Regions from separate parts of the Kribbella sp. NPDC051137 genome, predicted to be linked through region 2. Evidence: riboswitches for the same ligand, from Rfam matches in the RefSeq annotation. Region 2 holds a riboswitch; the other holds the start of a gene.
The links. A riboswitch is a leader RNA that binds a small molecule or an ion and turns the genes downstream of it on or off. The one in region 2 is predicted to bind S-adenosylmethionine.
Positions count from the first base shown of each region.

Region 1: linked by a shared signal. The riboswitch ahead of AB0M51_RS05015 (aminotransferase class V-fold PLP-dependent enzyme) and the one ahead of thrC (threonine synthase) in region 2 are both predicted to bind S-adenosylmethionine.

Region 1 is NZ_JBFBBI010000001.1:1,046,605-1,061,426, reverse strand. Features, by position in the region: gene AB0M51_RS05030 (DUF4184 family protein) at 1-130, opposite strand, end outside; gene AB0M51_RS05025 (DUF6351 family protein) at 149-2,242, opposite strand; gene AB0M51_RS05020 (DinB family protein) at 2,317-2,832, opposite strand; SAM riboswitch class IV at 2,929-3,042, shown strand; gene AB0M51_RS05015 (aminotransferase class V-fold PLP-dependent enzyme) at 3,059-4,426, shown strand; gene AB0M51_RS05010 (prolyl oligopeptidase family serine peptidase) at 4,437-6,485, opposite strand; gene AB0M51_RS05005 (alkaline phosphatase D family protein) at 6,500-8,020, opposite strand; gene AB0M51_RS05000 (acyl-CoA desaturase) at 8,130-9,194, shown strand; gene AB0M51_RS04995 (hypothetical protein) at 9,220-10,071, shown strand; gene AB0M51_RS04990 (LacI family DNA-binding transcriptional regulator) at 10,025-11,056, opposite strand; gene AB0M51_RS04985 (ribonuclease J) at 11,258-12,952, opposite strand; gene dapA (4-hydroxy-tetrahydrodipicolinate synthase) at 12,949-13,863, opposite strand; gene AB0M51_RS04975 (hypothetical protein) at 14,093-14,599, shown strand; gene AB0M51_RS04970 (metal-dependent hydrolase) at 14,590-14,822, opposite strand, start outside.
Region 2 is NZ_JBFBBI010000010.1:103,402-118,223, forward strand. Features, by position in the region: gene AB0M51_RS41795 (amidase) at 1-1,368, opposite strand, end outside; gene AB0M51_RS41800 (DUF3263 domain-containing protein) at 1,421-1,729, shown strand; gene AB0M51_RS41805 (LytR C-terminal domain-containing protein) at 1,792-2,406, shown strand; gene otsB (trehalose-phosphatase) at 2,414-3,247, shown strand; gene AB0M51_RS41815 (hypothetical protein) at 3,213-3,680, opposite strand; gene AB0M51_RS41820 (Fic family protein) at 3,776-4,939, shown strand; gene AB0M51_RS41825 (DNA-3-methyladenine glycosylase 2 family protein) at 4,969-5,916, shown strand; gene AB0M51_RS41830 (cation:proton antiporter) at 5,939-7,165, shown strand; SAM riboswitch class I at 7,231-7,370, shown strand; gene thrC (threonine synthase) at 7,384-8,649, shown strand; gene AB0M51_RS41840 (ubiquitin-like small modifier protein 1) at 8,646-8,921, shown strand; gene AB0M51_RS41845 (zinc-dependent alcohol dehydrogenase family protein) at 8,942-9,946, shown strand; gene AB0M51_RS41850 (prolyl oligopeptidase family serine peptidase) at 9,987-10,790, shown strand; gene AB0M51_RS41855 (hypothetical protein) at 10,843-12,066, opposite strand; gene AB0M51_RS41860 (dihydrodipicolinate synthase family protein) at 12,272-13,222, opposite strand; gene AB0M51_RS41865 (enolase C-terminal domain-like protein) at 13,234-14,352, opposite strand; gene AB0M51_RS41870 (LLM class flavin-dependent oxidoreductase) at 14,445-14,822, shown strand, end outside.

The sequences.
Region 1 (14,822 bases), on a different contig from region 2:
TGGCGATCCGGTAGACCGCGCCGACGTACAGCAGGTCGGGTGCCACCGCACCGGCCACCAGCGCCGACGCCACGAACGGCCGCCGGACCAGCGGGAGGACAGCTGCGGGGTGGGCCAGGGTGAAGGGCACACCCCGCAGCCTATTGGGTCAGAACGTCGGCCAACTGCCCGCCAGAGGCTGCTGCCCGACCCCAGGTGCCGACCAGTCGCAGACACCGTTCGGGAACGTCTGCCGCAACGCCTTCCACTGCACGGACGTCAGCTTGACCTTGTAGTCGGCCTTGTTCAGCGGTTGCAGACGGCACTTGATGATGTCGTTGGCAACGGACGCACCGGCCACCTGTCGCGGCGCCGGCCATACCGGATAGAAGGTGTTGCACCGTGTCGTGCCGATGCCGTCGACCTGCGTCTCGACGATCTTCTCGTTCGTCGGACTCCAGCACGCGTCGGTCAGCGCGCCGGGCTTGTTGCGCATCAGTTTTGCGTGCGGGGAACCCGGGCCGTGGTCCGCGTCCACCGCATCCATCCACCGGTCGAGGGAGGCGAGCGCGTCGGTCAGCACCGGGTTCTTCGTGCTGAAGCCGCCCGGCGCGTCGCCCGCCTGGACCAGCATGATCTGGTTGCCGGCGTCACCGTTCGCCTTGCGCAACCGTTCGCGGAGCGAGAACGAGTGGAAGATCAGGTGGATGTCGCCGTTCGGCTGCTCGTCCCAGTACTGCCGGTAGTCGATGATCGGCGTACCGGCCAGTCCCCCGCCGCCGTTGATCAGCTGCCCGGTCCGGTACGCCGTACTGATCGCCTGCGGGTCCGCGACGGTCCGGGCCGGGACGAAGTTGGCGTCGGTGTCGAAGCCGCCGACCGTCTTGTTCAGGTCGAGGAACTGCGCGACCGAGATCTTGCCCGCGTTCAGGGCGTCCAGGCCGTACTGGATCCCGACGTTGTCCAGCGGCCGCCGGGCAGCGCCGGTGCGCGGGTCCTTGCCCCAGATGTTGACCTGGTGGTCGTAGACGTCACAGCGCGCGCCGTCCGGATTCGTCACCGGGTCGTAGCGGTCCTCGACAGGTAGTTGCGCGGGGCAATAGACCCGCGGGTCGATCCGGCGGCCGGCACCGGCGAGGTTGGCGATCGTGCCGACCTTGCCGAAGCCCGCGGCAGCCCGTTTCTGCTCGTCGGTCCAGCCGGTCGCGGACTTGAAGTAGTGGTCGAGCAGCAAGGCGTCGGTGATCGTGTGCAACGTCGCGAACCCGACCTCCGGGAACACGCAGGACGCGACGATCCCGTCCAGCAGCCCCGGGTAGTCGTCGGCGATCTGGAAGACCTGGTACGAACCGCCGGAGCAGCCCCAGCCGATGGTCTGACGCGGAACGCCGATGGTCTCCAGGATGTGTTCCCGCGTCATCGACATGGTCTCGGCGGCGAGCACGCCGTTGCAGTTGATACCGAAGACGTTCAGGCTCGACGACGCCACGGCGTACCCCTGCCCGAGCAGTACGTCGTCGTTGACACCGCCGGTCCCGCTCCCTTGCTGGTACCACCCGCCGGGGCAGCCGCCGCCGAACGTGTAGACCAGCCGGCCGTTCCACCCGCTCGGCGGCTTCACGACGCTCGGCTCACCGCCGGCGGGATCGTTGAGTACGGCGTACTCGTAGATCGACCGGTTGATGACGCCGGTCTCGACCCGGACGATGTACGGCACCGTGCGACCGTCAGACGTGGTGGTGGTCGCCAGGTCGGCCGGAGTGGAAGCCGGCAGTACCTTGAGCGAGCGGTCGACCGTGGAGCGGTACAGGTAGTCGACGCGGGTCGGCACCGTGCAGTTCGCGTCGGAGGGCGGGCCGAGCTTGACCTTGGCGAGCGTGACGAAGTCCGCCGTACCGCAGACGTACGGCGTCTCGTGGGGGCCGGCCAGCAGCGGTCCGCTGCGCGGATGGTTGGTGATCACGAGCCGCGACGAGGCGGCGGTGACCGTGTTGGATCCGTCGGTGAGGCCTTGGACGACGCCGATCAGGCGGTCCTGCTGACGGGTGAACGCGCTACTGACGTCCTGCCCGTTCAGCCGGATCTTCAGGTCGTCCAGGTGCTGCCCGGTGATCCCGAGCAGCACGTTGCCGTCGCTCACCATGTCGGCGCGCGGCGTGGACAAGACCTCGATCCGTACGTCGGAAGCCGCGCCGGCAGGTGTCACCAGGACGGCGGCGAACATCGCGGTCAGAAGTGCAACGAGGGCGGCTGGTCGCTTCATGTGATGAGTCGATCACAGCAGGTCCGAGGTCGGAAGAGTTCGTGGTAATCGGTTTCCAGCCGGAGTGGACCACTTCAGGCGCCGGTCGTGCCGTCCAGTTGCTCCCGCACGAGGTCGGCGTGCCCGCAGTGCCGCGCATACTCGCCGATCAGGTGGATGTAGATCATCCGCAGCGTCGACTCGGTCCCACCGAAGGTGAACCGGTCGTCGAGCGAACGCCCGGCAGCGGCCTCGTCGGACAGCTTCCACTCCGCGATCAGCCCGTCGTACGCCGCCTGCGCCTCGGCCGGGTCGATCCGCTCGAAGTCCGCGTCCTTGCCGAGCTCGGGCGCGAACAGCGGCTCGGCCGGCTCGTCGGCGAAGTGGATCCGGAACCAGATCCGCTCGACCTTGGTCAGGTGCCGGATCAGGCCGAGCAGCGAGAGGTTCGACGGCGGCGACGGCCGCTCGGCCAGCTGCTCCGCGGTCAGCCCGGCGCACTTGAGCAGCAGCGTGCTGCGGTAGAAATCCAGATAGCCTCGCAGCAGTTCGCGTTCCGGTGCCGTCAGCGAGCCGTCCGGCCGCTCGACCGCAGGGGCAGTCCAGGTCATCGTCATCCTCACGTCGTCCCACGATGCGTTCGGCCATCTCATCACATGAGATACGCACTGGCGGTGCCCGTATCCCGTTCGTTACCGTTCTCGGCAGGTCATGAGTGCCAGCGACAAGCCCCGGCTCGCTGGCCGGCAACCCTCCTCCGCGGTGGGGTGCCCCGGGTGAAGACCAGGCCGTGCGGATACCCCGTTCGGCAAGCGCGGACTTCCTGGGAGCAGATCCATGTCGATCCTGTCCATTCTCGAGCCGGCCAGCAGCACCGCCCCGCGGCCGGCCGGCCGGCGCCAGCTCGCCGCCGGCAACATCCCCGCGACCGTCGGCTCGGACCTGCTGGTCCCACTGGCCGACGGCCGGGTCACCGACTACGCGAACTTCGACCACGGCGCGAGCGCACCGTGCCTGGAGTCGGTACGGGCCAGCGTCGAGGCGGCGCTGCCGTCGTACGCGTCGGTGCATCGCGGCAACGGGTACGCCTCCCGGATCACGACGCAGTGGTACGAGCGGGCCCGCGCGGAGGTGCACGCCTTCGTCGGCGCACGCCCCACGGACCAGGTGATCTTCACCCGGCAGACCACGGACGCGCTCAATCTGCTCGCGAACGCCGTACCGCAGGACGCGACCGTGATCGTGTTCGAGTCCGAGCACCACGCCGCGCTGCTGCCCTGGCCGGCCGAGCGGACCGTCCGGCTCAAGGCGCCCGCCAGCCGGACCGAGGCCGTGACGAACGTCGCCGACGCGCTCCGTGAGGCCCCCGAGGGCCCGCGGCTGGTCGTGATCACCGGCGCCTCCAACGTGACCGGTGAGATCTTCCCGATCGCCGAGATCGCGAAGGTGGCGAAGGCCCACGGCGCCCGGGTCTGCCTGGACGCCGCGCAGCTCGCCCCGCACCGTCCGGTCGACATCGCCACCCTGGACGTCGACTGGGTCGCTGTGTCCGGCCACAAGCTCTACGCCCCGTACGGCGCCGGCGCACTGATCGGCCGCTCCGACTGGCTCGACGCCGCGGACCCGTACCTGTACGGCGGCGGCGCGACCCACGCCGTCACCGGCGACACCGTCGTCTGGTCGACCGGCCCCGCGCGGCACGAGGGCGGCTCCCCGAACGTCATCGGCGCCATCGCGCTGGCCAGCGCCTGCGCCGCGATCACCAAGCACCGCGACGCGATCGAGCAGCACGAACGCAGCCTGCTGGCCCGGCTGCGCACCGGGCTCGCCCAGCTCGAGGGCGTCACGACATACTCGATCTTCGGCGAGGACGCGGACCGGGTCGGCACCGTGTGCTTCACGATCGACAGCCTGACCTCGACGCTGGTGTCCGCGGCGTTGAGTGCGGAGTACGGCATCGGCGTCCGGGACGGGAAGTTCTGCGCCCACCCGCTGGTCGGTCACCTGCTCGCGAACTCCCCCGAGCACGGTACGGCGGTCCGCGCCAGCCTCGGCCTCGGGACCACCCGCGAGCACGTGGACCGGCTCGTCGACGCCGTACGCACGCTGGCCACCACCGGTCCACGCACGGAGTACACGGAGAGCGCGCACGGCTGTCAGCCGGCCGACGATCCCCGCGACCTCCACGCACCGCGGATCTGGTGAGGCATTCCTCCTACTGCTCAGGAGGTACGAGACCTACATGGTGAGCAGCGAACGCCAGTAGGTCCGCCCACTCCGACGCGACCATCGCGGCAGGTTTACCGAAGCCATGGCCGGTGTTGACCTCCACCCGGGTCAAGACCGGCTGCGGACCGGACTGGGCATGCTGCAGCGCAGCGATGAACTTGTGACTGTGCAGCGGCACCACACGGTCGTCGTGATCGCCCGTCACCACAAGGGTCGCCGGGTACGCCGTTCCGTCGCTGACTCGATGCAACGGCGAGTAGGCCAGCAGGTCCTCGAACTGCTCCGGGTCACTCGGCAGACCGTAGTCGGAAGCCCACGCGGCTCCCACGGTGAACAGGTGGAACCGCAGCATGTCCAGCACGCCCACACCGGGCAGTGCGACCGCGAACAGGTCCGGCCGCTGGGTCATGACCGCTCCGACCAGCAGACCGCCGTTGCTGCGACCGTGTATCGCCAACTGCGCTGGTGTGGTCACACCGGTGTCCCGCAGGTCCTCTGCGACCGCGATGAAGTCGTCGAAGACGTTCTGCTTGTTCTTGAGCCGTCCGGCGTCGTGCCACTCGCTCCCGTACTCGCCGCCACCGCGCAGGTTCGCGATGACCAGCACTCCGCCGGCAGCCAGCCACGCCGGCCAGCCCGGGCGGTAGTCGGCCTGGATCGGGATGCGGAACCCGCCGTACCCCCACATGAGGGTCGGGCGCGGCTTCTCGAACCCCAGGTCGGAGCGGGTGATCAAGAAGTACGGCACGGGCCCGTTGCGACGGGTCACGGTGACCTGAGGAGGCGTGAAGCCGTCAGTCCCACGCACCAGCTCAGGCAGCGCGCGTACGTCGCCTGAACCGGTGGACACGACGTACGACAACGTCGGGTCGGTCGTCGTGGACAGGCCGATGAAGAGCTCGTCGTACTTCGGTCCGGCGTTGAAGCCGACCACTCCCCCACCAGGTACGTCGACGACGCGCGCGCCGGAGCCGTCCACCGCGTAGAGCGTCAGCACCGACTGGGCGTCGACCAGCGTCAACGTGGCGAGGCCGTCCGCGGTGGCGCGCACTGCCTGCAGCGTGGAGTCGCTCTCCGGGATGAGGTCGGTGAACGTGCCGGCCAGGTCGGACAGCACCACGCGACCGCGGGGCGCGTCACGGTCGGTCCGCAGCACCAGCTGGTCGCCCGACATCCGCACGAAGGCGATCTCGTCGGCGAACTCGTCCACGACCTTCACCGGCTCGCCCAGCCCGTCGCCGGTGATCGGGTACACCCACAGCCGCGTGCTGGGGTCCGTACCCTCGGTGATGTGGACGACGAGGTACCGGTCGTCGTCGGACACCTCGGGCATCAGGAAGTACCGGTCGTTGCCCGGGAAGCTCAGCACCAGCTCGTCGTCCGACTGCGCCGTACCGACACGGTGCAGCATCAGCCGCCCACCGGACAACGAGGTGGTCTCCGTACCCTCGCTCCGCCCACTGGTCGGGTAGTGCAGGTACAGGTACGCCGAACTGTCCGGGAGCCAGGTGGCCTCGCTGAACTTGGCCTCCGAGACCAGGTCGTCCACCTGCGCGCCGGTGGCGATGTCGAGCAGCCGGAACGTCGTCCAGTCGCTGCCGCTCTCGTTGATGCCGTAGGCGAAGTACTTGCCGTCAGGGCTGACGGTGAACGTCCCGAGCGAGTCTGTGCCGTCCGCGGACAACGTGTTCGGGTCGATGAGCACGCGTCCGCCGGACAGCAGCTCGTCGAGCGACTCGGCCACGTAGATCACGTCTTGGGCCTGCGTGCCGTCGTTGCGGCCCACGAAGTACCAGCCGGACTTCTTCGCCGGTACGCCGGCCCGCGGGCGGGCGAGGATCGCGGCCATCGTGCGTTGGAACCACGCCCGCTCGGGATAGCTCGACAGCTCGGCCTGCGTGTACTCGTTCTGCCGGGTGACCCAGTCCTGGGTCTCAGGTGCGTCGGGGTCTTCCAGCCAACGGTAAGGGTCGGCGATCTCGTGCCCGTGCAACGCTTCGACCACGTCGTCGCGGCGGCTCTCCGGGTAGCTCATCCTCACAACCTACGTCAGGCCGGAGTGATGTCCTTGCTCCAGAGCACCTTGCCGAACAGGTTCCGCAGCGACACCGAGAAGACGCCGGTGCGCGGGTCGATCCGGGTGTGTCCGAAGAACTGGTTCCCGCTGGCCGGCGACTGGCCCGGGAAGTCGGCCGCCTTGACGAAGACCGCCTCCGGGCCGAACGTCGGGTCCAGCTGGTTGGGACCGAACGCGCCCGCGTTGATCGGACCGGCCACGATCTCCCAGAACGGGTCGAAGTCGGTGAACGCCGCCCGCGCCGGGTCGTAGTGGTGCGCGGCCGCGTAGTGCACGTCCACGGTCAGCCAGATCGCGTTCCGCACCTTGCGCTTCTTGAACTGGCTGAGCACCCACGCGATCTCGTGCTCGCGGCCGCCCGGCGCACCCGGCAGACCGTTCGCGACCGCCTCGATCAGGTCGCCGTCCGGCACCAGCAGTCCGAGCGGCATGTCGCTGGCGATCACCTTCCAGGTCGCCCGCGACGCCGCCACCTCGCGGACCAGCCAGGCAGCCTGCTCGGCGCCGAGCATCGCCACCGGCCCGGCCGTCGACGGCACCGGGTTCGCGCCCCGGTAGGTGCGCATGTCCAGGCAGAACACGTCGAGCAGCGGGCCGTAGCTCACCTTCCGGTAGATCCGGTCCCGGCCCGCGACGTGTTCCATCGGCAGGTATTCCAGGAACGCCTTCTTCGCGCGCGCCGCCAGGACGTCGACGCGCCGTTCGACGTACCGCGCGTCGTCGAGGATCTCATCGGGGTACCAGTTGTTCAGCGTCTCGTGGTCGTCCCACTGCGCGACCAGCGGTACGTCGGCGTACAAGTCGCGCACGTTGCCGTCGAGCAGGTTGTACTTGTACCGGCCGCGGTATTCGGCCAGCGTCTCGGCGACCTTCGAGACCTCCTCGGTCACCACGTTCTTCCACACGGTGCCGTCGGCAACCTTCAGCTCGGCCTGGATCGGGCCGTCCGCGTAGATGTTGTCGCCGGAATGCAGGAAGAAGTCCGGCCGGGTGTCGTGCATCGCCTTGTACGCCGCCATCCCGCCGAGCTCGGGGTTGATGCCGTAGCCCTGACCCGCGGTGTCGCCGGTGAACACGAACGACACCTCACGGTTGCGGCCCGGAGTGTGGAACGAGCCGTCGAGCGTCTCGCCGATCCGGCCGTACGCGTCCTCGAACCCGATCCGGTAGTCGTAACGCTGCCCCGGCCGCAGGCCGCGCAACGGCAGCCGTGCCGTGAAGTCGTCGTTGGCGTCGGTCTTCGGCCCGCGCAGGCTGATCGCCCGGTCGAAGCGGCCGTGGCTGGTCAGCTGGACGACGAGCCGGCCGGGACGGTCGGTCCGCGACCAGACGACCGCCGAGTTCGGCGTGACGTCGGCGCTCGCGATCCCGGAGGGCAGCGCAGCGCGGTCACGGCGGACAACATTGGGGGCGGCAGACGCCACCCCCGGGACGGCGAGGGACGCACCGGCGGCGGTGGTGGCGGCGAGGAGTTGGCGGCGGCTCAGTTTCATGACCCGAAGGTGCGCTTCAGGAGTGACCGCCAGGTGACAGCCTGGCTAACTCGACGGCAAATCGCCCAGGAGGACGGTCCCGCTTGGAGCACGATGCCATGATGAGCGCGTGCCTGCTCAGCAGTACGTCAGCCTCTACACCGACCTCCTCCAGACCGTTCGCGACCTCGGTCTGCTGCGGCGGCGGCAGGGCTACTACGTCACCAAGCTGAGCATTGTGCTCGGCACGTTGCTCGTCATCGTCGCGGGCATGGTGCTGCTCGGGAACTCCTGGCATCAGCTCTGGCTCGCCGGCGCGCTCGCACTCGTGCTGGTGCAGGTCGCGTTCCTCAGCCACGACAGCGCCCACCGGCAGATCTTCCACTCCAACGCCTGGAACGACTGGGCGGCGCGGATCCTGGCCGGCGGTGTCCTCGGCATGAGCGTCAGCTGGTGGCGCACCAAGCACAACAAGCATCACGCCGCACCCAACCAGGCCGACCGCGATCCCGACGTCCAGCTCAAGGCGGTCGCGTTCACGCCGCAGGCCGTGGTCGACCGCGGCCCGATCGGCCGCTGGTTCGCCGCCCGGCAGGGCTGGCTGTTCTTCCCGCTCCTCACGCTCGAGGGCGTCGGCCTGCACGCGTCCAGCCTGCGGCATCTGCTCCGCCGGGACGCGTCCCGCACCGACCGCGTCGACGCCGCGATCGTCCTGGCCAGGATCACGACGTACGTCGTCGCGCTCTACCTGCTGCTCCCGATCGGGAAGGCGAGCGCGTTCCTCGGCCTGCAACTGGCGGTCTTCGGCGTGTGCCTCGGGGCCGCGTTCGCCCCGAACCACAAAGGCATGCCGATCGTCCCGGCCGGAACCAAGCTGGACTTCCTCCGCCGCCAGGTGCTGATGTCACGCAACATCCGCGGCGGCATCTTCACCGACCTCGCGATGGGCGGCCTCAACTACCAGATCGAGCACCACCTGTTCCCGAGCATGCCGCGGCCGTCGCTGCGGCACGTCCAGCCGATCGTCCGGGAGTACTGCGAGCTGCACGGCATCGCGTACACCGAGGTCGGCCTGTTCACGTCGTACGGGATCGTCGTCAGCTACCTGAACGACGTCGGCCTGCACGCCCGCGACCCGTTCGACTGCCCGCTGGCGGCCGAGCTGCGATCGGCCCGTGGGCCGAATCTCGCCTGAACCGCGCTGATCTACGCTAACCGTCATGTGGTGGGGTCTGGCGGGTGCGTTGGCGGCGGCGGTTGCGTACGGTCTGGCGTCGATCCTGCAGGCCTCGGCCGCCGGCAGTTCGCGAGACGCCAGCGCGGCCAACGTGGTCGCCAAGCCGCGGTTCGTCCTCGGGATGAGCCTCGACGCCGTCGGCTTCGGCGTACAGGTCGCGGCGCTGCAGGTGCTGCCGCTGTTCGTCGTTCAGTCGGCGCTGGCCGCCAGCCTGGCGGTCACCGCCGTGGCGGCACGAGTCCTCGGCGTACGGCTCGGCCGGCGTGAGTGGCTCGCGGTCGGCGGCGTCTGCGCCGGACTCGCGCTGCTGGGTGTGTCGGCCGGCAGCGAGGGTACGCCGGACGTCGGGCCCGGCTTCCGGATCGCCCTGGGCATCGCCGTCGTAGTGCTCGCGCTGGCCTGGGTGCTGATCCGGTTGGCGCCCCGCCGGCTGCACGGTCCCGCTCTCGGTCTGGTCGCCGGTCTTGGCTTCGGCGTCGTCGCAATCTCGGCCCGGATCATCCCCAGCCTGGCGCCGGCACACCTGATCACCGAGCCTGCCGCTTACACGGCGGTCGCAGGCGGTGCACTCGCGATGCTCTGCTACGCGTCGGCGTTGCAGCGCGGCGGCGTCACGACGGCGACCGCGATGCTGGTCGTCGGCGAGACCGTCTTTCCTGCCCTCGTCGGGCTCCTGCTGCTGGGCGATCGCGCCCGCCACGGTTACGCCGTCGTGGCCGCTTGCGGGTTCGTTCTCGCCGTCGCCGCGGCGCTGATGCTGGCCCGGTTCGGTGAGCCCGGACACGCGGTCAGCGCGCCGGCGGGATCTCCCCGGAGCCGCGAATCGTCAGCTTGACCGGCACCCGGACCGTCCGCCCGGGGCGGTGCGGCTCGGGCAGCCGCTCGGTCATCAGCTGGATCGCGGTCCGGGCCATCACATCAGCCGACTGCGCGACCGCGGTCAGCCCGGGGCTGAGCAGGTCGCCGAGCTGCAGGTCGTCGAACGACACCAGCGCGACCCGGTCCCGCCGGCCCGCGAGACTCCGCAGTACCTCGGTGGTCGTCATGTTGTTCGCCGACAGCAACGCCGTCGCGGGGTCGGCCCGGTCCAGGACCGCGGACAGCGTGATGCCGATACCCTCGGTGGTCGGCTCGGACAGGTGCACCAGGTCCTCGTCGACGTCGATCCGGTGCCGGGCCATCGCCGCCCGGTACGCGACCACCCGCTCGCGGGCGGTGAAGATCCGCTCGTCGTCGCCGAGGTACGCGATCCGCCGGTGCCCCTGGCGGACCAGGTGGTCGATCGCCTGATCGATCCCGCCCGCGTTGTCGGCGAGTACGGCGTCCGCCTCGATCCCGTGCGCGGGACGGTCGATCGTGACGACCGCCATCCCGGCGTCCACGTGCGGGGCCAGGTACTCCTGGGTCTCGCCGATCGGCGCCATGATCAGCGCGTCGGGGCGGCGGGCAACGAACTCCAGGCAGACGTCCCGCTCGCGCTCCGGGTCCTCGTCGGTCAGCCCGATCATCACCACCGAGCCGGACGTGCGCGCCCACAGCTCGACCGCGCGGCCGAGCGAGGCGAAGAACGGGTCGCCGATGTCCCGGATCACCACCGCGATCGTGCCGGTCTTGCCGCGGCGCAGCATCCGGGCCGACTCGTTCGGGGTGTAGTTGAGCTCCTTGATCGCGGCCTGGACCTTGGCGGTCAGCTCCGGGCTGACGTTGGGCTCCTCGTTCACCACCCGGGACACGGTCTTCAACGCGACCCCGGCCCGGGCGGCGACCTCCTTCATCGTGGGCCGGCGCTGGCCCGTCCCGTTCACCCCGTTGCCACTCATCGCCGGCCCACCCTTCGTCTCGTCGCGCCGAGGGTACTAGAGCGTGTCGCCCGATGCCACGCCGTCGCGAGCAGGTGCTCGGCGGAGTGCCTCGCCGAGCGGGAGCGGAGGGGTCGATGTGGTTTCATCGTTCCCTTCGCTCCCGCTCGGCGAGGTGCCCGCCGAGTGCCGCGCAGTAGGCGTGGGATCGGGAGACATGCTCTAGCTTTCGACCACGACCGGAATGATCATCGGGCGGCGGCGGTGGGTGTCGCTGACCCACTTGCCGACCACCCGGCGGATCACCTGCTGCAGCTGGTACATGTCGTCGAGGCCGCTGCCGATGGCCTTCTCGATCTCGGCCTCGATCCGCGGCTTCAGGTCGTCGAACACGGTGTCGTCCTCGGCGAACCCGCGGGCCTGGATCTCCGGCCCGGCGGTCAGCTTGCCGGTCACCGAGTCCATCACCGCGATCACCGAGATGAAGCCCTCGTCACCGAGGATCCGGCGGTCCTTCAGCGAGGTCTCGGTGATGTCGCCGACGGTCGAGCCGTCCACGAACACGTACCCGCACTCGACCTTGCCGGCCACCACGGCCTTCTTGTCGACCAGGTCCACCACCACGCCGTCCTCGACCACGACCACGTTCTCCCGCGGTACGCCGGTCTGGATCGCGAGGTCCGCGTTCGCGTGCAGGTGCCGGACCTCGCCGTGCACCGGCATCACGTTGCGCGGCTTGACGATGTTGTAGCAGTACAGCAACTCGCCCGCGCTCGCGTGCCCGGACACGTGCACCAGCGCGTTGCCCTTGTGGATCACGTTCGCTCCGTGCCGGATCAGCCCGTTGATCACCCGGTACACCGAGTTCTCGTTGCCGGGGATCAGCGAGGACGCCAGTACGACGGTGTCGCCCGGCTGCAGGTGGACGACGTTGTGGTCGTTCGCGGCGATCCGGGACAGCGCCGACATCGGCTCGCCCTGCGAACCGGTCGAGACCAGCACCACCTGCTCCGGCGGGTAGTCGTCCAGCTCGCGCATGTCGATCAGTGTGTCGCCGGGCACGTTCAGGAAGCCGAGGTCGCGGGCGACGCCCATGTTCCGGACCATCGAGCGGCCGACGTACGCGACCTTGCGCTTGTGCTTCACCGCGGCGTCCATCACCTGCTGCACGCGGTGCACATGCGAGGCGAAGCAGGCGACGATGATGCGCTGGTTCTTCGCCTTGGTGAAGACCCGGTCCAGCACCGGCGCGATGTCGCGCTCGTGGGTGGTGAAGCCGGGCACCTCGGAGTTCGTGGAGTCGACCATGAACAGGTCGACGCCCTCCTCGCCGAGCCGCGCGAACGCGCGCAGGTCGGTGATCCGGTTGTCCAGCGGCAACTGGTCCATCTTGAAGTCGCCGGTGTGCAGCACGACGCCGGCCGGGGTCTTGATCGCGACCGCGAGCGCGTCCGGGATCGAGTGGTTCACCGCGACGAACTCGCAGACGAACGGCCCGATCTGGAGCTTCTCGCCCTCGACCACGGTCTGCTGCGGCACGTTGCGGTGCCGGTGCTCCTTCAGCTTGCCCTCGAGCAGCGCGAGCGTGAGCTGCGACCCGACGACCGGGATGTCGCCCCGCTCACGCAGCAGGTAGGGCAACCCGCCGATGTGGTCCTCGTGGCCGTGGGTGAGGATCACCGCGACCACGTCGTCGAGCCGGTCCCGGATCGGCTCGAAGTCCGGCAGGATCAGGTCCACGCCGGGCTGGTTCTCGTCCGGGAACAGTACGCCGCAGTCCACGATCAGGAGCTTGCCGTCGTACTCGAACACGGTCATATTCCGGCCGACCTCGCCGAGGCCGCCGAGCGGGGTGACCCGCAAAGCGCCCGGAGCGAGAGGTCCGGGCGCGTCGAGATCTGGATGGGGATGGCTCATGCAATCAGTCCTGCCGTCTTGAGGTCAGTGGTGAGCCCGTCCGTCTGCTCGGCCGTCGCCTCGACCAGCGGCGCGCGCAGCGTCGCGTGCTCGATGACACCGGCCAGCCGGAGCGCGGCCTTCACCATGATGGCGCCCTGGGTTCTGGTCATGATCGCCTCGACGGCGGGCACCAGCCGTCGGTCGATCCGTTGTGCAGTGGCGAGGTCGCCGGCCACCACGGCGTCGATCAACTGCCGGTACTCCCGGCTCGCGACATGGGCTACCACGCTCGCGATCCCGACCGCGCCGATCGCCAGCGAGGCGAGATTCAGCTCGTCGGCACCGCAGTAGTAGAACAGATCGGTGTTCGCCAGCACCTTGGTGGTCCCGGCCAGGTCGCCCTTGGCGTCCTTCACCGCGACGATCCGCGGGTGCGCGGCGAGCTCGATCAGCGTCTCGGTCTTGATCTCCACCCCGGAGCGGGCCGGGATGTCGTACAGCATGTTCGGCAGGCCGGTGGCGTCGGCGACCGCGGTGAAGTGCGCGTGCAGCCCGGCCTGCGGAGGCTTGTTGTAGTACGGCGTGACCACCAGCAGACCGTCGGCGCCCGCGGCTTCGGCCTGCTTGGCGCACTCGACGGTGTGGGCGGTGTCGTTGGTGCCGACGCCTGCGACGATCTTCGCCCGGTCCCCCACGGCCTCGCGGACCGCGCGGATGATCTGGACCTTCTCCTGGTCCGAGGTGGTCGGCGCCTCGCCGGTGGTCCCATTCAGCACCAGGGCGTCGTTGCCACCGTCGACGAGGTACGTCGCGACCTTCTGGGCGGCGGCCAGGTCGAGGGAGCCGTCGGGCCGGAACGGGGTGATCATCGCGGTCGTCAGGCGGCCGAACGGCAGCGCCTGCGAGGGCGTGGTTACTGGCGAGGACATGAGCCTCAGATTACCGCTCCCGACCCCTGAAGAAATGGGTAGGCCTGGTGGCTGTCCGCTCGGGGGTCCGGGCAGCCACCAGGCTCACTCGTCCTATCGGGGCCACCCCGGTAGGCGTTACAGCTTCTGGTGAAAAAGTCCGGAAAAACTTCTGCAAATACTCTATGTGAGCAACCGAACGCATTGCGTCGATATTCTGGTGGCATTCCGGACCGCTACGCTCTTCGGCGTGTCGACACCTGCTGCCGCTCCTGCCGCCCGGCAGAGCCTCACGATGGTCTGCGCCACGATGGCCGCCGCCATCCCGCTGATCACGATCGTCCTCTGGTTCGTCCTCGCCACGGACGGGATCGGCGACTTCCCCGCCACCTGGGCGCCGATCGCCGTACTCGCCGTCGCGGGCGCGTCGTACGCGCTCTGCGAGCTCGTGGGGTTCCGGACGCCGCCGCTGGAGTACTCCGACCGCTCCGCGGCCGACGTCGCGCGCGAGTCGTGGGGGCGCTTCACGGCCTCGACGTTCACCCGGTTCGCGCTGTGCGAGGCGGCGTTCCTGGTGGCGGTCGCGCTGGCGTTCGTCGTCCAGAGCTTCTGGGTGGTGCTGATCGGCGCGGTGGTCGCGCTGCCACTGTTCTTCCTGGAGGCGTGGCCCGGCGAGCGGAACCAGCGCCGGTTCGCGACGGCGCTGGAGTCGCGGGGTATCCCGTCGTACCTGGTCGGTAGCCGGCTTCAGGACTGACCGGCGATCCAGACCGACGTCGCGTCGAAGAGGTGCTGCACGACCTGGATGCCGCCGGGGAGAAGCAGTACGCCGCCGACGGTGAGGGCCGGGACGATCACGGCATGCTCGAACCAGTGGCCGGTACTGAAGCGGAGCGGCTTCGGCAGGCGGATCTCGTACCAGGTCTCGCCGCGGATCGGGAGCGGCCACAGCCACGGGCAGCCGGAGCGGGTCAGGCTGT
Region 2 (14,822 bases):
GAGGCCGGAGACCAGCCCGGACGGCACCGAGAGCAGCGGGTAGCCGGCCAGCGCGGCGTGCGACGAGGAGCTGCCCGTCACGTGGTCGCCGTTCACCAGGTCGATCGTCCAGGCCGGCTGGTACGACGGGCTCACCAGTGCGTCGAGCTGGTTGTCGCGGAGCAGGTTGTCGATCCCGTCCCGGCCGGCGCGCAGCGCGGTCAGCCGGGCCGCGACGTACACGGGGGACTCGAGCCCGTCCGTCGCGGCCGCACGTTCGAACAACTCCTGCCCGAACCACTGCAGCTCCTGGTCCGCATGCTTCTTGTTGAACGCGATCAGGTCGTCCAGGTCGCGCGGGCCGCCGGGCGCACGGGTAGCGAGGTACGCCGCCAGGTCGCCCTTCATTTCGTGCGCGAGCACGTGGAGCTGGTCCTCGTCACCACCGGGCGTCGGCAGCGACAGGTGGTCGACCAGCGTCGCTCCGCACTGGCTGAGCAGCTCCAGCGCCCTCTCGGTGACCTGGTCGAGCCCGTTCGAGTAGCCCCAGAGAGGACCACGCGGTACGCCGATCCGCACGTCGCTCAGGTCCGTGCCGCGACAGGCCTCGGTGTAGTCGAGCTGACCGCCCGCCATCACGGTCAGCAGCGCGGCCGTCTGCTCGACCGTGCGGGTCATCGGCCCGGCGGTGTCCTGCGAGTGCGAGATCGGGACGATGCCCTGCTGCGGGATCAGGCCGACGGTGGGCTTCAGTCCGACCACGCCGTTCAGGGCGGCCGGGCAGACGATCGAGCCGCTGGTCTCGGTCCCGATCGCGTACTCCGCGAGTCCCGCCGCGAGCGCTGCGCCCGAACCGGACGAGGAGCCGCCGGGCGAGCGGTTCAGGGCGTACGGGTTCCGGGTGAGGCCGCCGTACGCGCTCCAGCCGGACGACGACGCCGAGCCGCGGAAGTTCGCCCACTCGCTCAGGTTGGTCTTCGCCAGGATCACGCAGCCGGCTTCCCGCAACCGGCGTACCACCGGGGCGTCCTGCGGCGGGGGCGGCTGGTCGGCCAGCGCCAGCGAACCGGCCGTGGTCGGCAGGTCCGCGGTGTCGATGTTGTCCTTGACCAGCACCGGTACGCCGTGCAGCGGGCCGCGGACCCGCCCGTCGTCACGTTCGGTGTCGAGTCGGGCGGCCTCGGTGAGCGCGGCGGGGTTCGGCGTGCAGACGGCGTTGACCAACGGGTCGACATCCCCGATCCGCCCCTGCAACTCCTCCACCCGCGCCACGCTGGAGTGGGTTGAGCTCACCCTCAAGATCCTGCCAGAGTTGAGCGTGTCCGGCTGCCGAGTCAGCGACACGCTTCGTGTCGGTCGTCGGTGAATGACATTGCTGTTGTTCAACACGTACAGTGGCAGGCGGACGGACGATCACCGACCGCACAGGAGTCAGCAGCAGATGGACAGCGCCAACGCCAGCTCTCCCGGCCCCGCCGAGGCTGCGTCGCCGGCCAGTGCCGGACTCTCGGAGCGCGACGGGCAGATCCTGGCCTTCGAGCGGCACTGGTGGAAGTACGCCGGCGCCAAGGAACAGGCGATCCGCGACCAGTTCCAGATGTCCGCGACCCGGTACTACCAGGTCCTGAACGCGCTCATCGACCGGCCTGAGGCCCTCGCGCACGACCCGTTGCTGGTCAAGCGCCTGCGCCGCCTCCGCGCCGCCCGCCAGCGCGCCCGCTCCGCTCGCCGCCTGGGCATCGAGGTCTGACCATGTTCCGCCGCCTGAGGGCGTGCCTTACTGCCCCACGCCGTCGGACCGAGCACGGGCAGGTGCTCTCGTCGCTTGTCGCGGTCGCCGCCGTGGTCGCGATCGTCGCCGGGCTGCTGGTGCTGTTCGGCACCCGCGGGAACGACAGCAAGGCCGACGAGAAGCCGGCCGCCGCGAGTACGCCGGAGAAGAAGCCGACGGCGGGGCCGTCGACGGTCGGGGCCAGCGTGCAGCGACCCTCCGAGAAGCCCTCGTCGGCGAAGCCCACCCAGGCTCCGTCGACCACCGGGCCGACGGCGACTCCGACCGAGCCGCAGTCGACCGAGCCGCCGCAGACCACGCAGCCGCCGCAAGCGACACAGCCGACCCAGCCCGGCCGGCCGGTGACGATCCCGGCCGAGGAGCGGCCCGCGATCGAGGTGTACAACAACACCCCGCGCAAGGGCCTCGCCGACTCGGTCGCGAACCGCGCCCGGGCGGCCGGCTGGACGGTCGCCGGCTCGCCGGACAACTGGCACGGCAAGGTCGCCGAGAGCACCGTGTACTACCCGCCGGGCATGCTCGCCGCCGCCAACCAGCTCGCCCACGACCTCGGCATCGGCCGGTCCAAGGGTGCGCTGGACAACATGAAGAAGGACCGCCTCACCGTGATCCTGACCTCGGACTACACGGGTTGATCGCGGGATGAACGCTCCGGTCATCAGGACCGACGCCGGCCACCAGGGCTGGGAGGCGATCGCCTCCGACCCGGCGTCGGCGGTGATCGCGACCGACTTCGACGGCGTGCTGTCGCCGCTGGTCGAGGACCCGGCCCGGTCCCGTCCGGTCGAGGGTGCGCTGGACGCGCTGGCCCGGCTGGCGCGCTCCGTGAACCAGGTCGCGATCGTCACCGGCCGGCCCGCGCTGGTTGCCACCGAGCTGTCCGGCGTGAGCGGCTACCCCGGCCTCGGGCGGCTCGTCGTACTCGGGCACTACGGTCTCGAGCGGTGGGACGCCACGACCGGCAAGGTGACCAGCGCACCGGTGCCCGCGGGCGTGGCGACGGCCCGCGACCGGTTGCCCGGTCTGCTCCGGGACGCCGGCGTACCGGACGCGTTCGTGGAGGACAAGGACAGCTCGCTCGCCGTGCACACCCGCCGGCTGGAGGACCCTGCCGGGGCGTTCGAGGTACTGCGTGGGCCGCTGACCGCGCTCGCCGAGGAGACCGAGCTGCGGCTGGAGCCCGGCAACCTGGTCCTCGAACTGCGGCCGCCCGGGATCGACAAGGGTGTCGCGATCAGCAGCCTGCTCGAGTCCACCGGCGCCCGGTCGATCCTGTACGCCGGGGACGACCTGGGCGACCTGGCCGCGTTCCGGGCGGTCGAGGCGCGGCGTGCCGACGGGCTGCCCGCCGTACTGCTGGCCACCCGGTCCTCGAACGCGACCGAGCTGATCGACGCGGCGGACGTCGTCGTCGACGACCCGAGCGGCGCGGTGACCGTTCTCACGGCCCTTTCGGACGCGATCGCAGCCCGCTGAACGCCTGCGTCACGGTCCGCCCGAGCGGCTGGACCGGACGCTCGACGTACCCGCCGTCCTTCAGGCCGGCGAGCCGCTCGAACGGGTTCCGGGACGCCGGGTCGCCGGTGAGCAGGAACGAGACGACGACGCCGACGACGTACAGCGGGAGCATCGGCAGGCCGAGCAGCCAGAAGTACTGCCAGGAGTGCCGCTCCTCGTGCCGGACGAGCTTCTCGTCGTCGAAGTACGACCGCTCGTGCTTGCTCAGGATCACGTTCCCGATCGTGAACGCCCCGGCCACCGGGAACCCGAGCCGGTACCCGTTCGCGAAGAACAGCCCCCGCGGCCCGCGACTGAACCCCGCCCGCCCGAGAACGCCGACCAGCACGCCCGCGAGGGTGGACAGGTTGAGCAAGTTCCCCACGAACTTCACCCACTGCCAGGCGGTCATGGGGATCAGTATCGAGCCAATGTCCCGATGTCGCAATTATTAGGACATGCCGGATACAATGTCCTGAGAATCAAGACATTGAGACATGGAGCCTGATGACCATCTTCGGCACGCCGGAGCCAGACCTCGAGGACCAGCAGGTCCTCGAGCAGATCCACGCCTACCGCGCCGAGCTCGCCGACGTCCTCCGGGTGCCGCGGCGCTGGGTCGGTGGACTCCGGCGGAGCATGCTGGCCCGGGCGATCCAGGGCTCGAACAGCATCGAGGGGTACGACGTCAAGCTCGACGACGCCGCTGCTGCTCTCGACGACGAGGAAGCGTTGAGCGCGGACGACCGCACGTTCGCAGAGATCCGCGGCTACCGGCAGGCGCTCGGCTACGTCCTGGCGATGGCGAAGGATCCTGATTTCCGGCTGGACGTGTCCGCCGTTCGCGGCATGCACTTCATGATGCTCAGTCACGATCTGTCGAAAAGCCCGGGCAGCTATCGGCAGGGCGTGGTCTACGTCCACGACGAGGCCAGCGGGCAGAACGTTTACGAGGGGCCACCTGCGGAGGACGTACCGGCTCTTGTGTCCGAGCTGACCGACAGCCTGATCGTCACCGATCCCGCGGACCCGTTGGTGCAGGCCGCGATGGCGCACCTGAACCTGGTGATGATCCATCCCTTCCGCGACGGGAACGGCCGGATGGCGCGGGCATTGCAGACGTTGGTCCTGTCTCGTGGCGGGATCGGTGAGCCGGCGTTCTCCAGCATCGAGGAGTGGCTGGGTAGCAACACCGAGGAGTACTACGCCGTGCTGGCGGCGACCGGTGCCGGCGCCTGGCGTCCGGAGCGGTCGGCCGATCTGTGGGTGAAGTTCAACCTGCGGGCACATCACATCCAGGCGCAGACGGTTCGGCGGCGTTACCGCGAGGCCGGGAAGCTGTGGCAGGCGTTCGACGAGCTGATCGAGCAGCATGGGCTGGCCGAGCGGGTCGCGGACGAGCTCTTCGACGCATCGCTGGGCTTCCGGATGCGTCGCGCAACCTACGTGCGTCGTGCGGGCATCGAGGAACGAACCGCGACGCGGGATCTCGCTCGGCTCACCGAGCTCGGGTTGCTTCGCGCGGTCGGTGAGACGAAGGGCCGGCACTACGTGATGGGCCAGACGCTGGCAGACGTCGTACAGGGCGTGCTCTCGAACCGGGACACGATCGTCGATCCTTACCCCTGGATGCGCGAGCGCTTGGCGGCGGTGCCCAGACCGGCGCGATAGTTGTCGGTGGGGTGGGTAAGACTTGGTGGGTGAGTTCGGTGGTGCGGGTCTGGCGTCCGGGGCGGGTGGTGGATCCGCATTCGGTGATCGGCGGGTTGCGGAAGGGGCCTGGTGATCCGGCGTATGTGTTCGACGCGGGGCGGCGGACGGTCTGGCGGGCCACGCGGACTCCGGACGGGCCGGTGCTGCTGCGGTTGACGCCGTACGGCGGGACCGTCGAGGCGGAGGCGTGGGGGCCGGGAGCCGGGTGGGCGCTGGACGGCGTACCGGAGCTGCTGGGGGAGCGGGACAGCTGGGACGGGTTCGAGCCGTTGCCGGAGCATCGGGCGCTGGTCGACGCGGCGCGGCGGTTCCCGCATGTCCGGGTGCCGCGGTCGCGGGCCGTCTTCGAGGCGATGGCGGCGGCGGCGATCGAGCAGGTGGTGACGGGCAAGGAGGCGTTCCGCGCGTGGCGGTTGCTGCTGCGTGAGTACGGCGAGCCCGCGCCGGGGCCGCGGGAGCAGGGCAACCGGGTGATGATGGTGCCGCCGGCGCCGGAAGAGTGGCGGCTGATCCCGTCCTGGCAGTTCCTGCGGGCGGGCGTGGAGAACCGGCGGTCGCGGGTGGTGCTGACGGCGGCGTCCCGGGCGCGGGCTCTGGAGCGGACGCTCGAGCTGACCGACGGCGCGGAGATCGAGCGGCGGCTGCGGTCGTTGCCGGGGGTCGGGGTGTGGACGGCGGCCGAGGTACGTCAGCGGGCCCACGGTGACGCGGACGCGTTCTCGTTCGCGGACTACCACGTGTCCCGGAACGTCTCGTACGCGCTGATCGGCGAGGAACTGGACGACGACGGCTGCGCCGAGCTGATCGAGCCCTACCGCGGCCACCGCTTCCGCGTCCAGCGCCTGCTCGAGCTCGCCGGCATCGGCCACCCACGCTTCGGCCCGCGCAAGTCCCTCCCCACGCACACTCCGGGAGCCACGCATCGCTTGAGGTAGCCGTGGGCACCGGTTCCACACAATGATCATCGACGGGGACGGTCTGTACCTGGTGGCAGGCCTGGCGCTGCTGCTCGGCGCGGTCCTGCCGCGGCTGCTCGCCCGGTACGCCGTTTCCGCGCCGATCGCCTTCCTCGGTGCCGGCCTGCTCCTCGGGTTCGCCGTCGACCGCACCCACCTCAGCCCGATCGCCCAGCCGACGCTGACGAAGCACCTGGCGGCGCTGACCGTGATCGTCGCGCTGATGGGCGTCGGGCTCGCGATCGACCGGCCGATCAGCCTGCTCACCTGGGCGGTCACCTGGCGTTTGCTGTTCATCGCGATGCCGGCCGGGATCGCCGCGCTGGCCGGGGTCGGCTGGCTGCTCGGACTCGCCCCGGCCACGGCGCTCCTCATCGCGGCGGTGCTGGCGCCGACGGACCCCGTACTCGCGTCCGACGTCCAGGTGGAAGGACCGACGACCGGCGAGGACGCCGAGCTCGACGAGGACGACGAGGTGCGGTTCGCGCTCACGTCCGAGGCCGGGCTGAACGACGGGATGGCGGCGCCGTTCGTCTACCTGGCGGTGTTCATCGCGACCAAGAACCTGTCAGGGTGGCAGTGGGTCGCCTGGGACGTGATCGGGAAGTCGCTGATCGGCACAGCGATCGGGTTCGGCGCCGGCTGGCTGCTCGGGCGGATGACGTTCTCGGCGCCCGCTCGGAGCCTGCGGCTGTCGGAGTCGCGGGAGCCGATCCTCGCGTTGGCCCTGACGGTGGGTGTCTACGGACTCACGCAGGTGCTGCACGGGTACGGGTTCATCGCCGTGTTCGTTGCGGCGCTCACACTGCGGTCGGTGGAGAGCAAGCACGAGTTCCACGGCGAGCTGCACGACTTCATCGGTGAGCTCGAACACATCCTCACCTGGGGCATCCTGCTGCTGCTCGGCGCGGCGGTCACCGCCGGGCTGCTGAAGCCGCTCACGCTCAGCGGCGCCGCCGTCGGCGTACTGCTGGTGTTCGTGGTTCGTCCGCTGTTCGGGTGGCTGTCGCTCCTGCGGTCCGGATTGCGGCGGTCGGAGCGGTGGGCCACCGCGACGTTCGGTGTACGAGGTGTGTCGTCGGTGTACTACCTCGCCGCGGTCGGGGCGAGCTTCCGCGCCGACCTGCCGTGGCTGTGGGCGACACTGGGGTTCACCGTCATCCTGAGCGTGCTCGTGCACGGGATCGCGTCGACGCCGGTGATGCGGTTCCTGGAGCGCCGGCGCTGAGATTCGTCGTCTCGGATGGTGGGATCACAGGACACAATATGGACCCAGTTGGGTAATCTCGGGGGAGCTCATCCAGAGGGACTGAGGGAAACGGCCCGCTGACGTCCCGGCAACCCTCCCCGCCGTACGCCCGTCCGGGCCGACAGCGAGGGACCGGTGCCAAATCCGTCCCGCGCCGAGATCCGGCGACCGGGGAAGATGAGAGGGGAACCTCACTCATGAGCCTGACCGCCGCCGGCACCCACACCCTCCGTGAAGGTGCCTTTGGCAACGGTACGCACCTCAGCTGTCGCGCCTGCGGCGCGAAGTCCCCGCTGGGTCCGTTCTACGCCTGTATGGAGTGCTTCGGTCCGCTGGAGGTCGGGTACGAGTACCCGACCATCACCCGCGAACAGATCGAGGCCGGCCCGAAGAACATCTGGCGCTACCAGCCGCTGCTCCCCGTCCCCGTCGACGTGGCGAGCTTCCCGAACACCGAGCCCGGCTACACCCGGCTCGTCGACGCGCAGAACCTGGCCCGCGAGCTCGGCCTGCGCAAGCTGTGGGTGAAGGACGACTCCGGCAACCCGACGCACTCCTTCAAGGACCGGGTGGTCGCCTCGGCCTTGAGCGCGACCCGCGAGCTCGGCATGAAGGTCTTCGCCTGCCCGTCCACCGGCAACCTGGCGAACGCGGTCGCCGCGGCCGCCGCCCGGGCCGGCATCCGCTCCGTAGTCTTCATCCCGAAGGACCTCGAGCGGCCCAAGATCATCACCACCGCCGTGTACGGCGGGACGCTGGTCGCCGTCGACGGCAACTACGACGACGTGAACAAGCTCGCCTCCGAGATCGCCGGCGAGGAGGAGGGCTGGGCGTTCGTCAACGTCAACGTCCGCCCGTACTACTCCGAAGGCTCCAAGACGCTCGCCTTCGAGATCGCCGAGCAGCTCGGCTGGCGGCTGCCGCAGCAGATCGTGATCCCGGTCGCGTCCGGCTCCCAGCTGACCAAGATCGACAAGGGCTTCACCGAGCTCGGCAAGCTCGGGCTGGTCGACGCGACCGACTACAAGGTGTACGGCGCGCAGGCGACCGGGTGCTCCCCGGTGGCGCAGGCGTTCCGCGACGGGCACGACGTGGTCAAGCCGGTCCGCCCGGACACCATCGCCAAGTCGCTGGCGATCGGGAACCCGGCGGACGGGCCGTACGTGCTGGACGTGGCCCGCCGTACCGGCGGCGCCATCGAGGACGTCAGCGACGACGAGGTCGTCGAGGGCATCCAGCTGCTGGCCCGGACCGAGGGCATCTTCGCCGAGACCGCGGGCGGGGTGACGGTCGCGACGCTGAAGAAGCTGATCGCGACCGGGCAGCTCGACCCCGAGGCCGAGACGGTGATCATCAACTCCGGCGACGGGCTGAAGACGCTCGACGCCGTGGCCGACCGGGTCGGCCCCAAGGTGACCATTCCCGCGTCGTACGACGCCTTCGTGAAGGCAGGCCTGCAGTGAGTGTGAGTGTGCGCGTCCCGACCATCCTGCGGCCCTACACCCAGGGTGCCTCCGAGGTCTCGGCCGAGGGCGGCACCCTGACGGAGGTGCTCGACTCGCTCGACACGTCGTACCCCGGCATCAAGGGCCGCGTCCTGGACGAGTCCGGCGAGCTCCGCCGCTTCGTGAACGTCTACGTCGACGATGACGACGTACGGTTCGCCGAGGGCCTGCAGACCGCGATCAAGGACGGCGGCCAGGTCTCGATCATCCCCGCCGTCGCCGGCGGCTGACCTCGACCTGAGCTGCTGCGATGCGAGCAGTGGTGGTGTCGGAGTACGGCGTACTGCCTGAGGTGCGGGAAGTCGCGGAGCCTTCGGTGGATGCCGGTTCGGTCGTCTTGAAGGTCGAGGCGACCGGGCTGTGCCGGAGTGACTGGCATGGGTGGATGGGGCACGACTCCGACATCGTGTTGCCGCATGTGCCTGGGCATGAGCTTGCCGGGACGATCGCCGCGGTCGGGGCCGGGGTGTCGGGGTGGGCGGTCGGTGATCGGGTCACCACGCCGTTCATCTGCGCGTGTGGTCGGTGCGAGCAATGTCTCGAGGGCAACCAGCAGGTGTGTCCGAACCAGCTCCAGCCGGGGTTCAACTACTGGGGCTCGTTCGCCGAGTACGTCGCCGTACCGTACGCCGAGGTGAACCTGGTCCGGCTCCCCGACGACATGACCTTCGCCACCGCCGCCGGCCTCGGCTGCCGTTTCGCCACGTCGTTCCGCGCCGTCCACCAGGTCGGCAAGGTCACCGCCGGTGAACGCGTCGCCGTCTTCGGCTGCGGCGGAGTAGGCCTGTCCGCCGTGATGATCGCCTCCGCGCTGGGTGCCGAGGTCATCGCGATCGACACCAACCCTGACGCGTTGGCCCTCGCCCGCACCTACGGCGCCGCCCACACCCTCCAACCCCCTGCGGACCTCACAGAAGTCGGCCGTCCCCACGTCACCATCGACGCGCTCGGGTCGAGCGACATCGTCCAGCAAGCCCTGCAGGCCCTCCGCCCCCGCGGCCGCCACGTCCAGATCGGCCTCCTCCCCGCCGGCGTGAACCTCGACGTCGGCCGTCTGATCGGCCAGGAGCTCTCCTGGCTCGGCAGCCACGGCATGCCCGCCCACGCCTACCCCGAAATGCTCAACCTAGTTGCTTCCGGCAACCTGAACCCCGCCGACCTCGTCACCCGCACCATCACCCTCGACGAAACCCCCGCCGCCCTCGCAGCCCTCACCCACACCACCCCCGCCGGCGTCACCGTCATCACCCCGTAGCTCTGGCCCCCGCAGCCCCGGTCGTGCAACGTTCGGGTCCGTGACCGAGGAGGTGGCCGACCTGATGCCGGACGGACGATCCGAGCTCAAGGACATCTGCTACGCCACCGAGGGTGGCATCGCCCTTCACCTCGACGTGCTCGGTCCGGAACCGTTGCCTGCAGCGCCTCTTCCGACCGTCGTACGGATCGACGGCTGCCCGGGCTGGGGACCAGGCGATCGCTCGTCCGCACTCCTGCCGTTCGCGAACCCCGTCCTCGCCCGAGCCGGCTTCCTGACCATCGCGATCTCCGTCCGCCACAGCGGACAAGCCGTCTTCCCCGCGCAACTGGACGACGTACAGGCGGCCCTGCGCTGGGTCCACCGCAATCCCCTCGGCCTCCCGATCGACCCCGGCCGGGTCGGCGTCTGGGGCCAGTCCGCCGGCGGCCACCTGGCGGCGCTGGCCGGACTGCACCGATCGCGTCGTACGCCGATCCACGCAGTTGTGACGATCAGTGGTCCGAGCGACTTCCTTCGTCCCGGCGGCGATCTCCGCATCGACCGGTCCTCGCCCGTCACCGCTCTGGTCGGAGGCAACGTGACCACCCACCACGACCAGCTCCGAGCGGCCAGCCCTGTCACACATGTTGCCGCAGGTGCGCCTCCGTTCCTCATCGTCCACGGCACCGCCGATGAAACCGTGCCGTACGAGCAGGCCGAACGCCTCCATCAAGCACTGCTCGCCGTCGGCGCCTCCTCGCGCCTGCTGCCGGTCGTGGGCGGAGACCACGACCTCCGGGCTGCTCGGTACGACGTGGCGCACGAGGTCGTGCGGTTCTTCGGGGAAGTGTTGAGCGGGTGATTTGCGGAGCTTTTTGGGCGGTGGGCGCGGGTTTGTTTCCGGTGAGGGGGCGCTAGAGGCGGATCAGGTAGACCGTGGGTGGGCGGCCGGTGCGGCCGTGTTGCTGGGTGCCGGTGGGGGCGGCGAGGCCGGCGCGTTCGAGGCGTTTGAGGACTCGGCGGGCGGTGCGGAGCTGGACGGCGAGGTGGTCGGCGACGTCCTGGGTGGTGAGGCCGTCGGGGAGGGTGGCGGTGAGTTCTCGCATCCGGGCGAGGGTCTGGGTGTTGAGGCCGACGCGGCGGGCCAGCAGCGGGAGGCTTTCGGTGCCGCGGATCGTGGACGGCTGCTCGCCGGTGGGTTCGATCACGATCTCGACGTCGTCGGACATCGACACCACACCGGCGACGGTGCCGATCGACGCGGCCCGGCCGACCGCGCGGCGGGCCAGGGCCTCGGCCTCGGCGGCGGTCCGCCCGATGCCGAACCCGACGTACGCCGTACTGTGCCGCGCGGCGAGGTGATCCAGCAGCGGCATCCGGGAGAACTGCTCGGTCGCCTGCTCCAGCAGGCCGCGCGTGGTGACGACGAGGTGCCGGCCGTCGGGGAGTGCGGCCAGGCTGCCGCCGAGCGTGATCAGGTCGGCGGCGAGCGCGTCGTCCGGCTCCGGGAGGTCGATGACCCCGAGCGCGACCTGGGCGTCGCCGACGTGCTGCCCGGTGGTCGTCAGTACGAGCGCCTGCAGCGTCGAGCGGATCGAGTACCGCGACGGAGCGAGCCGGACCGACGGCATCTCGTTCTCGATCAGGTGGAAAGCGGACCCGAGGCAGCTGATCGCGACCTTCGTGTCGTGCTTCTCGCGCGCCGTCCGGTGGAAGGAGACGATGTCGTCCGACGTCAGCCCGGGCCGGTACGGCAGCACGTGGATCCGGTCGGTCGGCAGCTTCGCCTCGATCAGCGTCTCCAGTACTTCGGAACGCCGGAGCGTGTCGATCGAGAACTGGGTGACGTTGTGCCCGAGCCGGAGCAGTTCGACGAGCGCCCGGAGCAGCGTGGCGCCGTCGTACGAGACGTACATCGCCGGCCGGTCGATCGCGCCGGCCTCGGTGGCGATCGTGTACGGGACCACGCCGGTGAACAGGAACGCGTCGACCTCCCCGTGCGCCTGCCGGACCAGGTCGACCGCCTCGGTCTCGTGCCGGTACGCGAGCGGGACCAGCGTCGTCCCGCTCGGCGCGCCGACCGCGGTCACCCGCTGGACCAGATCCTCAGGACCGACCACCCCGACGCAGATCCCCACGGCAGCCTCCGACGACTTCTGGCCTGGCCCTCAAGTCCCGCTCTGGTCGCAGAATAGCGCAGCAGGGTCCGAAATCTTGACGTTCGGCCGATACTCTCTTAGTTTCGGTCAAGACCACAATTACCGCCACCCCCTGAGGCGGGTCCAGGGCGGCGTCGGTGTGGTGGAGCGAAGGAGGGAGCGCGCCACCTCACTGCCACCCCGATCAGTGGTGCAGTTCCTCCAGGCAGCGGATCACCAGGTCGCGCTCGCCCGGCGGCAGCCCCGGTCCGTACGGATCGTGTGCGGCCGCGGCCGGTACCAGCCCCTCCCACTCGGCCGCCCAGAGCATCCGCTGCACATATCCCTCGATCGGCGCGTAGAACGTCGCCGCCGCGAACCGGTCCAGCCGCTCCGACGCGGCCAGGAACTCCGCGTGCTCGCCGGCCGTCCAGGCGCGCAGTACGGCGGCCGACAGCTCGACCTGCGCGGACGCGATCCCGACGAGCGCGGTGTCGGCGCCCCACAGGAACGACGGTCCGTACATCCGGTCCTCGCCGGTGATCAGCAGCTTCCCGGTGCCGCGCCCGGCCCAGATCGCGTCCTGGCAGCCGATCGCCCGGTCCAGAGTGGCGGTCTTCACGCCGAGCATCGCGTCCAGCGCGAGCAGGTCTCGGATCAGGTCCGGAGAGTACGGGTACCCGCCCGCCTCGCCGTGCAGGTAGAACCCAACCAGCGGCAGCCCGCTCTCCGCCGCCACCCGCTCGTGCAAGGCCACCGCCTGCGCGTGCCCGTCCGCGACCTCGTTGAACCGGGCCAGCGGGTACACCATCACCGCATCGGCCCCGCCCGCCGCCGCGGCCCGCGCCATCTCGACGGTCGCGTCCGCCGCCTCCTGCAACGTCCGGGCCTCGGCCGACTTCGGTACGCCGACGCCTGCCACGATCGGTACGTCGGTGGCGGCCCGCCAGGTCTCGAGCACCTTCACGCGATCACCGGGCGACAGGTACAGCCCGCGGCCGGTGTGCGCCCAGACGGCGACGCCGCCGATGGCGTGCCTGGTCAGGGTCACGGCGTACGCGGACAGAGCGTCGTACGCGACGACCCCGTCGGGGTCCATCGGCGTGACGACCGCGGGGAGAAGCGTGCCGCGGAGGCGTTCTACGAGCGGATGCATCAGATGACCTCTCACACGTCGTGGCCGAGACCGGGGCGCTTGGGTACGTCGATCCAGCCGTCGCAGTCGGCGAACACGGTCGGGGCCAGCGGGTCCTCGTCGACCATCAACGGCCCCACCAGGTCCGCCGCGACGGTCGCTCCCGGTACGGCGGCGGCGAGGTGGACCGCGGCCAGCGTGGCGACGCCCAGCTCCGGCATCGAGCCTACCTTCACCGCGAGCCCGGCCGCCTCGGCGACGGCGGCGATCTGCAGCGCGCGGTGCAGCCCGCCGACCTTCAGGATCTTGATGTTCAGTACGTCGGCAGCGCCGCGGCGGGCGATCTCCAGCGCGTCGTGCAGCGAGTGCATGCTCTCGTCGACCATCACCCGGACGTCGAGGCGGTCGCGGAGCCGGACCAGGCCGGTCAGGTCCCAGCGGGGGAGCGGCTGCTCGAGCAGGGTGAGGCCGGCGGCGCTCATCTTCGCGAGGTACGGGAGCGCGGTGGTCGCGTCGTACCCCTCGTTGGCGTCCAGGCAGAGCTCGGCGTCGGCGGGGATCGCGGCGCGGACCGCGCGGATCAGTTCGAGGTCCTTCGCCGGGTCGTGGCCGCCCTTGACCTTCAGGTGCGTGAATCCGCGGCCTGCGTACTCCGCGGCCTCGGCGGCCATCTCGTCGAGCGTGCCGAGGCCGACCACCCAGGTGGTCTGCACGCGGTCCCGGACGCTGCCGCCGAGCAGCGCGTGCACCGGCCAGCCGCTGAGCCGGCCGGCGAGGTCGAAGAGCGCGATGTCGAGCCCGGCCTTGGCGACCTGCTGACCGCGCAGTACGCCGTCCATCACGACGTGCGCCCCGGCCCGGTCGAGCGGGTCGCGGCCGATCAGCGCCGGCGCCAGGTGCTCCTCGATCGCGGCCTGGACCCCGGCCAGCGTCTCACCGGTGTAGGCCGTCATCGGGGACGTCTCCCCGATCCCGACCGCGCCGTCCGCGGTGTGCACCTCGACGACCAGGCTGATCAGCTCGTTGCTGACGCCGCTGCTGATCTGGAACGGCCGCCGGTAGTGGGCGCTCACCACCCGGGTCTTGACGGCACTGATCGGCGCCGCCGCTCCCCCGTCCGGCAACCCGGCCGGCTCTGCTGCAAGACTCATCACCGGGCTCCTAGCGTTCTGGGCGGAAAGCATTTACGGTCAAGACCGTAAATACCCTGAGCGCTCCCTGTCAACGGAAGGCGGCACCCCCGATGCGGCTGGGTCTCTATCTGAACCTCTACGGCACCCCGGGCGAGCGCCCGCAACTCGCGGACGCGGTCGAGCAGGCGAAGCTGGCCGAGCAGGCCGGGTTCGAGTGGGTGGTGCTCGGCGAGCGGCACCTGCACCGGCCCGGGTACCACGAGATCCTCACGTCGATGACCTGGCTGGCCGCGCACACCTCGCGGATCGGGATCGCGACGGCCGGGATCGTCGCGCCGCTGTACGACCCGGTGGTGCTGGCCGAGACGCTGGCACACCTCGACGTACTGTCGGGCGGGCGGCTGACCGCGGGGTTCGTGCTCGGGTACCGGCCGGAGGAGTTCGCGCTGTACGGCGTACGGCAGTCGGAGCGGGTCGCCCGGTTCGAG